Regions from separate parts of the Rhodopseudomonas palustris HaA2 genome, predicted to be linked through region 2. Evidence: riboswitches for the same ligand, from Rfam matches in the RefSeq annotation. Region 2 holds a riboswitch; each other region holds the start of a gene.
What was found. A riboswitch is a leader RNA that binds a small molecule or an ion and turns the genes downstream of it on or off. The one in region 2 is predicted to bind cobalamin.
Positions count from the first base shown of each region.

Region 1 (2,195 bases), 1.7 Mb from region 2:
CGCGCCGATGATCGAGCCGGTGGCGAAGATCACCGCCGCATTGGCGCCGGTCAGCGCCTGCGCCGCCGCCAGCCGCATCACGTTCGAGCGTGCGCGCGCATCGTCAGCGAATCCATCGATCGCGGTCGCGTCAACCATTGGTCGTTTCGCCCTTCACCCGGTTCGTGTGCGGCCGGGCCGCAGGATCGCGCCGCATCATAGGCCGCAGCGGCCCGCGATCAACTGCCGCGGCCGGACCTAACCTATGCGAAGCATTCAGGTTTCGCCGCTTCGGGAGAAGCACAGGATGAGATTGTTGGCCGGCATCTCGACGATTTCGGCCAGAGACAGGCCGCCCCCTGCCGCGAGCTGCTGCAATTCGTCGACGTCGCGCACGCCCCATTCGGCATTGGCAGCGCGCAGGCTGGTGTCGAACACCGCATTGCTGATCGCGGTATGGTGGCCGTCGCGCTTGAACGGCCCATACAGGATCAAGCGCCCGTCCGGCCGCAGCGTGCGCGCGGCGCCGGCGAACAGCCCCTCCGCGACCGGCCACGGCGCGATGTGCACGACATTCGCGCAAAACACCGCCGCCAGCGGCCCCGGACCGCGCCCGTCGGTCATCTCCGCGCACCAGGCCGGATCGGACAGATCGATCCGCAGCGGCGGCCGCACATTGTCGAGCCCCGCGTAAGCGCGCCAGGCGGCAATGCTGATCAGATGCTGCGGATGACAATCGCTCGGCCACCAGACGATCCCGGGATGCGCGCGGGCGAATGCGATGACGTGCTGGCCGGTGCCGCTGCCGGCCTCGAGCACGTCGCCCGTTGTTCCGTGCAGCAGCCGGCCCAGCACCTCGCAGATCGCCTGCTGGTTGCGATGAAAGGCGGCGGCGTCGAGCCGGCCGTCGGGCTCGACCGGCCGACCGTCCTTGCCGAACTCGACCACATAGTCAGCCATCCGCCCCGCTCCTCGTTGATCTGACGCAAGCCGCGTTGTCACTTCCAAGCCACATAGCGAAACAAAGCGGCGGCGACAAACCAAGCCGGCCCGCAACGCCGCCAAGGGCGAATTGACTTTGCGCATTCTGACACTTTTAGTTGTAGGCGACGGTTCCTCTCCGGAGGATCAAAAGGGAATGCGGTGCGGGTGCCTTCGGAAACCCAACTCCGCAGCTGTTCCCGCAACTGTAAGCGGTTCGACTTTCGTCGGAATGCCACTGGGAAACTCGGTCCTGGGAAGGCGACGGAAGGTAACCCCGCGAGCCAGGAGACCTGCCGTCATCCGTGGTCACACGCGAGAGTGCCGGTCGGGAATTGCAGGCATTGGCTTCATCGGATGCGCAGGCATGTCGATGAAACCTCGTTCGCTGTGACGTGCCACAAACGTCGACCGAGGTTCATCCATGCCGTCTCGTTCCGATGCCGATTGCCGGCATCATTCCGCGCGCTGCCGCGCGCTGCTGACATCCACCATTCTGGCGTCCAGTCTGTTCGCGAGCGTCGCGCCGGCGTCGGCGCAGGACAATACGCTGCCCGCCATCAACGTCACCGCGACCCGCAGCTACGAGGGCATCGTCGGCACTTCGAGCACGGTGATCACCGCCGACGACATCGCGCATTCGCCGGCGCAGACCGTGCAGGAGATCATCGCGCAGACGCCCGGCGTGCAGACCAGGACGCTGTATGGCGGCGTCAACGGCACCGGCTCGTCGATCGATCTGCGCGGCTTCGGCGCCACCGCGACCTCGAACACACTGTTCCTGGTCAACGGCCGCCGCCTCAACGACCTCGATCTGCAGGGCGTCGACCTGTCGAGCATCCCGCTGCAATCGATCGAGCGCATCGAGATCACCCGCGGCAGCAGCGGCGCGGTGCTGTACGGCGACAATGCGGTCGGCGGCGTCATCAATATCGTCACCAAGACCGGCGCCGGCGGACCGCCCGCGACGTTCCGGGCCGAAGGCGGCTTCGGCTCGTTCAACCAGCGGCTGGCATCGATTTCCGCGGCGTACAATTCCGGGCCGTGGTCGACCTCGGTGTTCGCCAACGGCGTGCGCTCCAACGGCTATCGCGCCAACAACGCGCTGGAACAGAACAACGCGATCGGCGAGCTGCGCTATGCCACGCCGGATCTCAGCGCCTTCGTCAACGTCTCCGGCGACAATCAGCATCTCGGCCTGCCCGGTTCCCGGATCGTGGATCCCTCGATCGGCG
Region 1 is NC_007778.1:5,293,809-5,296,003, forward strand. It holds gene RPB_RS23555 (MFS transporter) at 1-138, opposite strand, end outside; gene RPB_RS23560 (DUF938 domain-containing protein) at 256-939, opposite strand; cobalamin riboswitch at 1,073-1,275, shown strand; gene RPB_RS23565 (TonB-dependent receptor) at 1,385-2,195, shown strand, end outside.
Region 1: another riboswitch for cobalamin. It lies ahead of RPB_RS23565 (TonB-dependent receptor); the one in region 2 lies ahead of RPB_RS24655 (hypothetical protein).

Region 2 (2,195 bases):
GACATGCGCCGACAGCCGCGCGACGCAGTCCTCGTAGAAGCTGCGCAGCGTCGAAGCGTAAGCGGGATCGTCGAGCGGGATTTCGGTGGTCACCGGATAGTCGAGCGGCTCCTCGACGACGCCGTCGGCGAGCAGGCCTTCGACGATGGTGCGGGCGTGGCCGGCGCGCCCGGCCTTCCTGAAGTAAGCGACGACCTTGGCGGCGCCGACCAGCCGTGCAGCACGGACGCTCATCAGGTCCGGATCGCCGGGGCCCACGCCGACGCCATAGACGGTCGGGCGGGTCATTCGACTTCGCTCGCCAGCGCGTTGATCGCCGCCGCCGTCATCGCGCTGCCGCCGCGACGGCCGCGGACGATGACGCAGGGTGCGGGGGCCGCCTCGAGCAACGCCTCTTTGGATTCCGCCGCGCCGACGAAACCGACCGGGATGCCGACGATCGCAGCGGGGCGCGGTGCGCCGGGTTCGCCGAGGATTTCCAGCAGCCGGAACAGTGCGGTCGGCGCATTGCCGATCGCCACCACGGCGCCGTCGAGCCGCTCGCGCCACAATTCGAGCGCCGCGGCGGAGCGCGTGGTGCCGAGCTGCGCGGCGAGGGCCGGGACGCGCGGATCGCCGAGCGTACAGATCACCTCGTTGTCGGCCGGCAGTCGCTTGCGGGTGACGCCGTTGGCGACCATCTGCGCGTCGCACAGGATCGGCGCGCCCGCCTGCAGGGCCGCGCGGCCCGCCGCGACGAAACCGGAGGTGAAGACGATGTCGGCCGCAACCTCGACCATGCCGCTGGCGTGAATGATCCGCACCGCGACGATCTCCTCGTCGCGGTCGAAGCGATCGAGCTGCGCCTCGGCGCGGATGATCGCGAAGGACTGCCGATAGATCGCGTCGCCATTGGTTTCGTAGGTGTAGCTCATCGCACCGCCTCGCGGATCGGCTCGGCGGTCGGCTGTGCCGGCTGGTCGAGCCAGGGCGCGATGGTGAGGCCGGCGGCGAGCGACAATTGCGTCAGCACCGCGCGCGCGGCGGCGTCGTCACGGCCTCGGCAGAGCGTGGCCAGCCGGCGCAGCGTCGACCGCGGCAGATTGGAGAGTCCGGCGAGCCGCGGATCGACGTCGTCGGTCTCCGCGACGATGGCGAGGGCGATCCGCTGCTCGCGCGCGAGCGCCGCCAGGGTTTCGACGCCGTCGCGCCAATCGTCGAGGCCGTGCGGCAGCTGGATCATCACGCCGCGCGCCGACGCCACAGCCGTGCGCAACGACTGATCGAGCGACAGCCGGGCGGCGTTGGCGAGGTGCAGTTGCGGCAGCTTGCAGCCGGCATGGTGCCAGACGCGCGCGTAGCGGGCGAGGGCCGCGTCCGAGAACGACAGCACGATGAGTTCGGCGGGCAAAGGCGGGGCTTCGGACGCATCGAGGGCGTCGGGCCCATCGGAGCGAACAATCGAGAGCGGCATCGTGCCCAATCCGTCGGTTGACCATCGCGCATGGCGATGATGCGAAACCGGCGAACGGACCTGCACTCCGAACGGCCGAACTTCACCCCGGATCATCCCGCCCGGAATGGCGTCAATCAGCAGGCGACGGCAGGTCTCCTGGCTCACGGGTCACGGCCAACGCAGCCTTCCCAGGCGTCTGCCCAGTGGCGTGTTGCGATGGCTCGCCGTTCACAGTTGCGGGAGCAGCTTCGGCACCGCCATCATCCGCGTCTGGATGATGACTTCCGATATTCCCTCTTCGTCCCGTCCGCAGACAGGAACCGTCGGCAGCGCGATGTTTGGTCCGAAAACACAGACGTGTCAATCGAGCTTGCGTCGCGCAGAAGCCCGCCGGGATGCCATAAAATCAGCGCGCGCTTGCGTTGGATCAAGACGGCTTCGCCCCGTTGCGGCAGCGCCGTCCCGTTGCGATCGCGTCAGCCGCGATCGGGTTTGCGCCTCGCGACCGCCGCGGCCTTCTCGGCGGCGGCGCGCAGCAGGGCGGCGGCCCGGAACGGGGCGTGGACGGCCTTCGAGAATGGCAGCACGAGGAACAGCCCGAACACCAGCCCGAGATGGCCGGCCAGCAGCAGCCCCATTGCCGGCGTGTCGCGAAGCGCCAGCACGGCGAGCCCGCTGAGGGTGACGAGCCCGAGCAGCACCAGGAAGGCGACGTTGAGTGCGACTTCGGTGCGGTCGGCGGGCTCGGAATCGGCGCGAT
Region 2 is NC_007778.1:3,635,212-3,637,406, reverse strand. It holds gene RPB_RS16025 (precorrin-2 C(20)-methyltransferase) at 1-288, opposite strand, end outside; gene RPB_RS16020 (precorrin-8X methylmutase) at 285-914, opposite strand; gene RPB_RS24655 (hypothetical protein) at 911-1,453, opposite strand; cobalamin riboswitch at 1,565-1,775, opposite strand; gene tcuB (tricarballylate utilization 4Fe-4S protein TcuB) at 1,912-2,195, opposite strand, start outside.

Region 3 (2,195 bases), 120 kb from region 2:
GACGGCGTGCCGATGGTGCCGGCCAGAACGTCGGAGAGGTCGGCGAAGTCGGTGAGGATTCCGGCGGCGGCGCGCACCAGCGGAATCGCCATCAGCGCGCCGGTGCCTTCGCCGAGCCGCAGGCCGAGATCGAGATAGGGCGTCGCCGCCATCGTCTCGAGCAGGACCTTGTGGCCGCGCTCGGCCGAGCGATGCGAGAACACGCAATAGTCCCGCGCCTCGGGATGCAGCCGCACCGCGACCAGCGCTGCGGCGCTGGCGATGAAGCCGTCGATCACCACCGGACGGCGCCGCGCCGCCGCCGCCAGAACGGCGCCGGCCATCATCGCGATTTCAAAGCCGCCGAATTCGGCGAGCACGTCGAGCGGGGCGGTGGCCGTGGTGCGCGCTGACGCCTTCTCCGCGATCGCGAGCTTGTGGGCGACGCCGGCGGCGTCGAGCCCCGCGCCGCGGCCGACGCAGTCGGCGATCGGCGCTGCGGCGAGACGATGGGTGATCAGCGCGGCCGAGGTGGTGTTGCCGATGCCCATCTCGCCGATCGCCACGATGTCGACGCCGCCGTCGATCGCGTCGCTGACCAGCGCGACGGCGGCGTCGATCGCGCGCCGCGCCTCGTCGATCGACATCGCCGGCTCGCGGCTCGCATTGCGGGTGCCGCGCCGGATCTTGCGATCGATCAGCCCGGGGCAGGGCGGCAGGTCATCGTCGATGCCCGCATCGACGACGCAGAGGTCGGTGAAGGCGGCTTTCGCCAGCACGTTCACGCCGACGCAGCCGGCGAGATAGGCGCGGACCATCGACCGCGTCACGCTCGCCGGATAGGGCGACACGCTTTCGGCGGCGAGACCATGATCTGCGGCGAACACGAACACCGTGGCGCGGTCCGCGCGCGGTGGCGCCGGATGCCAGATCAGCCCGAGTTGCACGGCGAGATCTTCCAGCCGGCCGAGCGAGCCGGGCGGCTTGGCCTTGGCGTCGATCCGGGCGCGCAGGGTCGGTTCGAGCGCGTGATCGACCGGAGCGATGGCGCAGAATGGCGGGCTGGAACGTGGAGCGTGCATGAGACCGCGATGGGTTGATAGCAACGGACGCACGCGTGCCTCCGCCTGCGCGGTGGACGCGTCGAGGTGATCGGACGGACGTCTCCTCGCGCCGTTGCGAGCAAGCTCGGGCAGCACGACGAAGCGAAACCGATTGCGATGCGGTGAGAACTACGTGGAAAGCTGATGCGGCATCTGAACGTCCTTCTTCGACCCACCGTCGAATGGCATTGCACGAATCTACGGCCGGTCTCCTGGCTCGCGGATGTTGTCCCGATCGCCTTCCCGAGGCCGTCTTGGCGGACTCAGTGGCGCATGTGATCGGCGACGATCCGCTTACAGTTGCGGGGGCAGCCGCGGCTTTGGCGCTTTCGCGCCGTACCGCATTCCCTGTTTCACCTCTCTCGCGAGAGGCACCGTAGACGATCCGACAAGAGCACGACGACCCGCCGGACGCAAGATGAGAGGAGGCGAGAGTCGGGCTCTACGACGAAGGTGCAAATGCTCCCTGCCGTGCGCGGTGGACGTCACCGCGCATGTTGGTAGTCGCTCCCGAAACCGCATCGCGCTTGCGCGTGGATGCGAGGCGTGCTCTGTTTGCCATGCCTTCGGTGCCTCTCGAAAGAGAGGTGAAACAGGGAATGCGGTGCGGCGAGCTTTCGCCAATTCCGCGGCTGCCCCCGCAACTGTAGGCGGATCGTCCGCGATCAAGCTGCCACTGAGCGATCGTTTTGCGCTCGGGAAGGCGATCCGGACCATATCCGCGAGCCAGGAGACCGGCCGCAGGCAATCGTCCACTTGATGTCGACGGGTGGGTCGACAGCGGAGAATTCCATGATCAATCGGACGTAGTTCGCCGTCGTCGCAGCGCAGATTGCTGATATCGCCAGATCGATCGGCGTCGCGGGCGGTCATTGTCGCGCGTTGCTCGCCACCCTGATCGGGCGGGCCGCACGACGCACGCCTGTGCGCCAATGCGGGGCCGCTAATGGCTTCGCCATGGAGTGGGCATGGAACCCAAAGACACCACGACAAACGAGGCCTTCAAGGGCTTCACCAACGAGGCCTGCCCCTTCCTGCCGTGCCATCCCGGCGTGGCGCGGGAGTTCAACTGCCTATTCTGCTACTGCCCGCTGATCGCCTATGAGTGCCCTG
Region 3 is NC_007778.1:3,753,819-3,756,013, reverse strand. It holds gene cobT (nicotinate-nucleotide--dimethylbenzimidazole phosphoribosyltransferase) at 1-1,061, opposite strand, end outside; cobalamin riboswitch at 1,268-1,476, opposite strand; cobalamin riboswitch at 1,633-1,839, shown strand; gene RPB_RS16545 (cysteine-rich small domain-containing protein) at 2,051-2,195, shown strand, end outside.
Region 3: another riboswitch for cobalamin. It lies ahead of cobT (nicotinate-nucleotide--dimethylbenzimidazole phosphoribosyltransferase); the one in region 2 lies ahead of RPB_RS24655 (hypothetical protein).

Region 4 (2,195 bases), 1.8 Mb from region 2:
GAACAGATGGCCGCGCACCGTCGCATCCATGCGGTCGCCAATCTGCTGCTGGTCGTGGAAGATCTCCAGATAAGTGCTGCGGTCGACCTGGCGGGTGGTCGGGTTGAAGGCGTATTCCTCCGCGCTCTTCCAGTGCCTGCGGCTGTTCAGATAGTACAGCGCGTTGCGGACGGTGATGCTGTCGGTCACCTGCCACTCGGACTTCAACTGCGTCCAGCTGTCCTGATAGCGGATGCTGCTGTCGCCGACGTTGTAGTTCTTGAAACGCAGCGATTCGTCGAGCCGGCCATTGACCAGCGGCGTGCCGTAATACAGCGACGGGTGGCGGTCGCCATAGGCGGTGGACAGGGTCCAGGTCAGGTGGTCGGTCTGCTTCACCTTGACGGCGGCCGAGACGGCGATGTTCGAAGTCTTGTCGCGATCGACCCAACCGTCGGACATGTTGCCGGTGGCGGTGATGCGATAGGAGACATCCTTGTTGATCGGACCACCGGAGTCGACCGCGATCCGTCGCGTCAGATTGGTGTCGAGCGACACTTCGGCCTGGTTGCGCTGCACGTCGAGCGGCTGCTTGGTGATCACGTTGATGGCGCCGCCGATCGCGCCTTCGCCGTACATCACCGAGGCGGGGCCGCGTAGCACCTCGATGCGCTCGGCCGACCAGGTGTCGAACGGGAAGGTCACGGTGCCGGCGCCGACATACAGGCGGGTGCCGTCATACAGGGTCATCACCGAACCGGTGCCGCTGAAACCGCGGGTCGAGAACACCACGCCGCCATTGCCCGGCTCCGGTGTTGCCGTGATGCCTGTGGCGTTCTGAGTGACCGCGTCGAGCACATCGCGCTGGCCGCGCTCGGCGATGGTCTGTGCGGTGATGATGTCGACGGAGGCGGGGGTCTGCAGCGGCGTCAATCCGAGGCGGCTGGCGGTCGATGCCATCGTGCCGAGATTGAAGGTCGGCACGGCTGCGACGGCGGCTGACGGCGCGGCAGCAGGCGCGGCAGGCGGGCGTGACGCGGGCGCCGAGGCCCGGCGCGTCCGCGACGAGCCGGCCGCGGACGAAGCCGCGCGCGGCTTGGACGGCCGCGCGGTCTGGCCTTCGACCACGATCGGGTCGAGGCCGCGCGGCGCGGATTGGGCGTGGCCGGCAGCGGGCCACAGCAGAGCCGTCAGGGCGACGGAGGACAGCAGGCGACGGTTGCGCCCGGAAGCAGTCGGAGAGGGAGACATCGAGGGACTCGCGGTTAACGTGGCACGTCACCGCAAGCCAAGGCCTTGCCGCAGCCGGACGGCCGCAGTTCGACACTCACCAGGACACCCCGCCCGATGCGCTCGCGTGTGACCACGAACGACGGCAGGTCTCCTGGCTCGCGGGTCCGTGCCTTTCGCCGCCTTCCCAGGCACGAGGCCCAGTGGCGTGTGGCGAAAGGCTCGCCGCTCACAGTTGCGGGGGCAGCCGCGGAATCGGATCGCGCGCGACCCTCACCGCATTCCCTATTGATCCCTTGCGGGAACCGTCGGGCGCGACCGTACTGGAGCTCTCCGAATGCTGTCAACGAACCCGCCCGTTGTTTTCCCGTCCGCTAGTCCGACCGGGCTCGGAGGTCCGCCGACCGCGTCGCGGGATGGCGGGACCCTGACTGCGAGACGAGAAGTTCCGTATACGCAACGTTATAACATTACATATACTGTCCGCAAGCCTTCCCGTCTGAGATTGGCCGGTTCGTTTCGACCGCCAAGCTTCGGACACGTGGACGGTAATACGAGACTGCTGACCGTCCGGGCCCGCCATGCGAAACGGCGCGCCGGCCTCAGTCCGCGCAACCCCCGGACGCAGCTGATGAAAACAACAAATCCCCGATCGTCATTGTTTTTTCGCGATTTTTGGTTATATTGCGTCGCAACGCGTGCAAGTGCCCGGCCCTCATTCGGCCGGGCCTGTTTTTTGGAATTGCCCCGCGCGTTTCAGGCACAGGCAGATTGCGGCGCGCCATGAAGGCGCCCTCCGTGGCTTGTCTGCGATCGCGCTGAACCGGCACCCGGCCCGCAGGACCCGACAGAGAACCCATGACCCTTCGTAACATCGCCATTATCGCACACGTCGACCACGGCAAGACCACCCTCGTCGACAAGCTGCTGCAGCAGTCCGGCACCTATCGCGACAACCAGCGCCAGGTCGAACGGGCGATGGACTC
Region 4 is NC_007778.1:110,948-113,142, forward strand. It holds gene RPB_RS00510 (TonB-dependent receptor) at 1-1,230, opposite strand, end outside; cobalamin riboswitch at 1,337-1,534, opposite strand; gene typA (translational GTPase TypA) at 2,068-2,195, shown strand, end outside.
Region 4: another riboswitch for cobalamin. It lies ahead of RPB_RS00510 (TonB-dependent receptor); the one in region 2 lies ahead of RPB_RS24655 (hypothetical protein).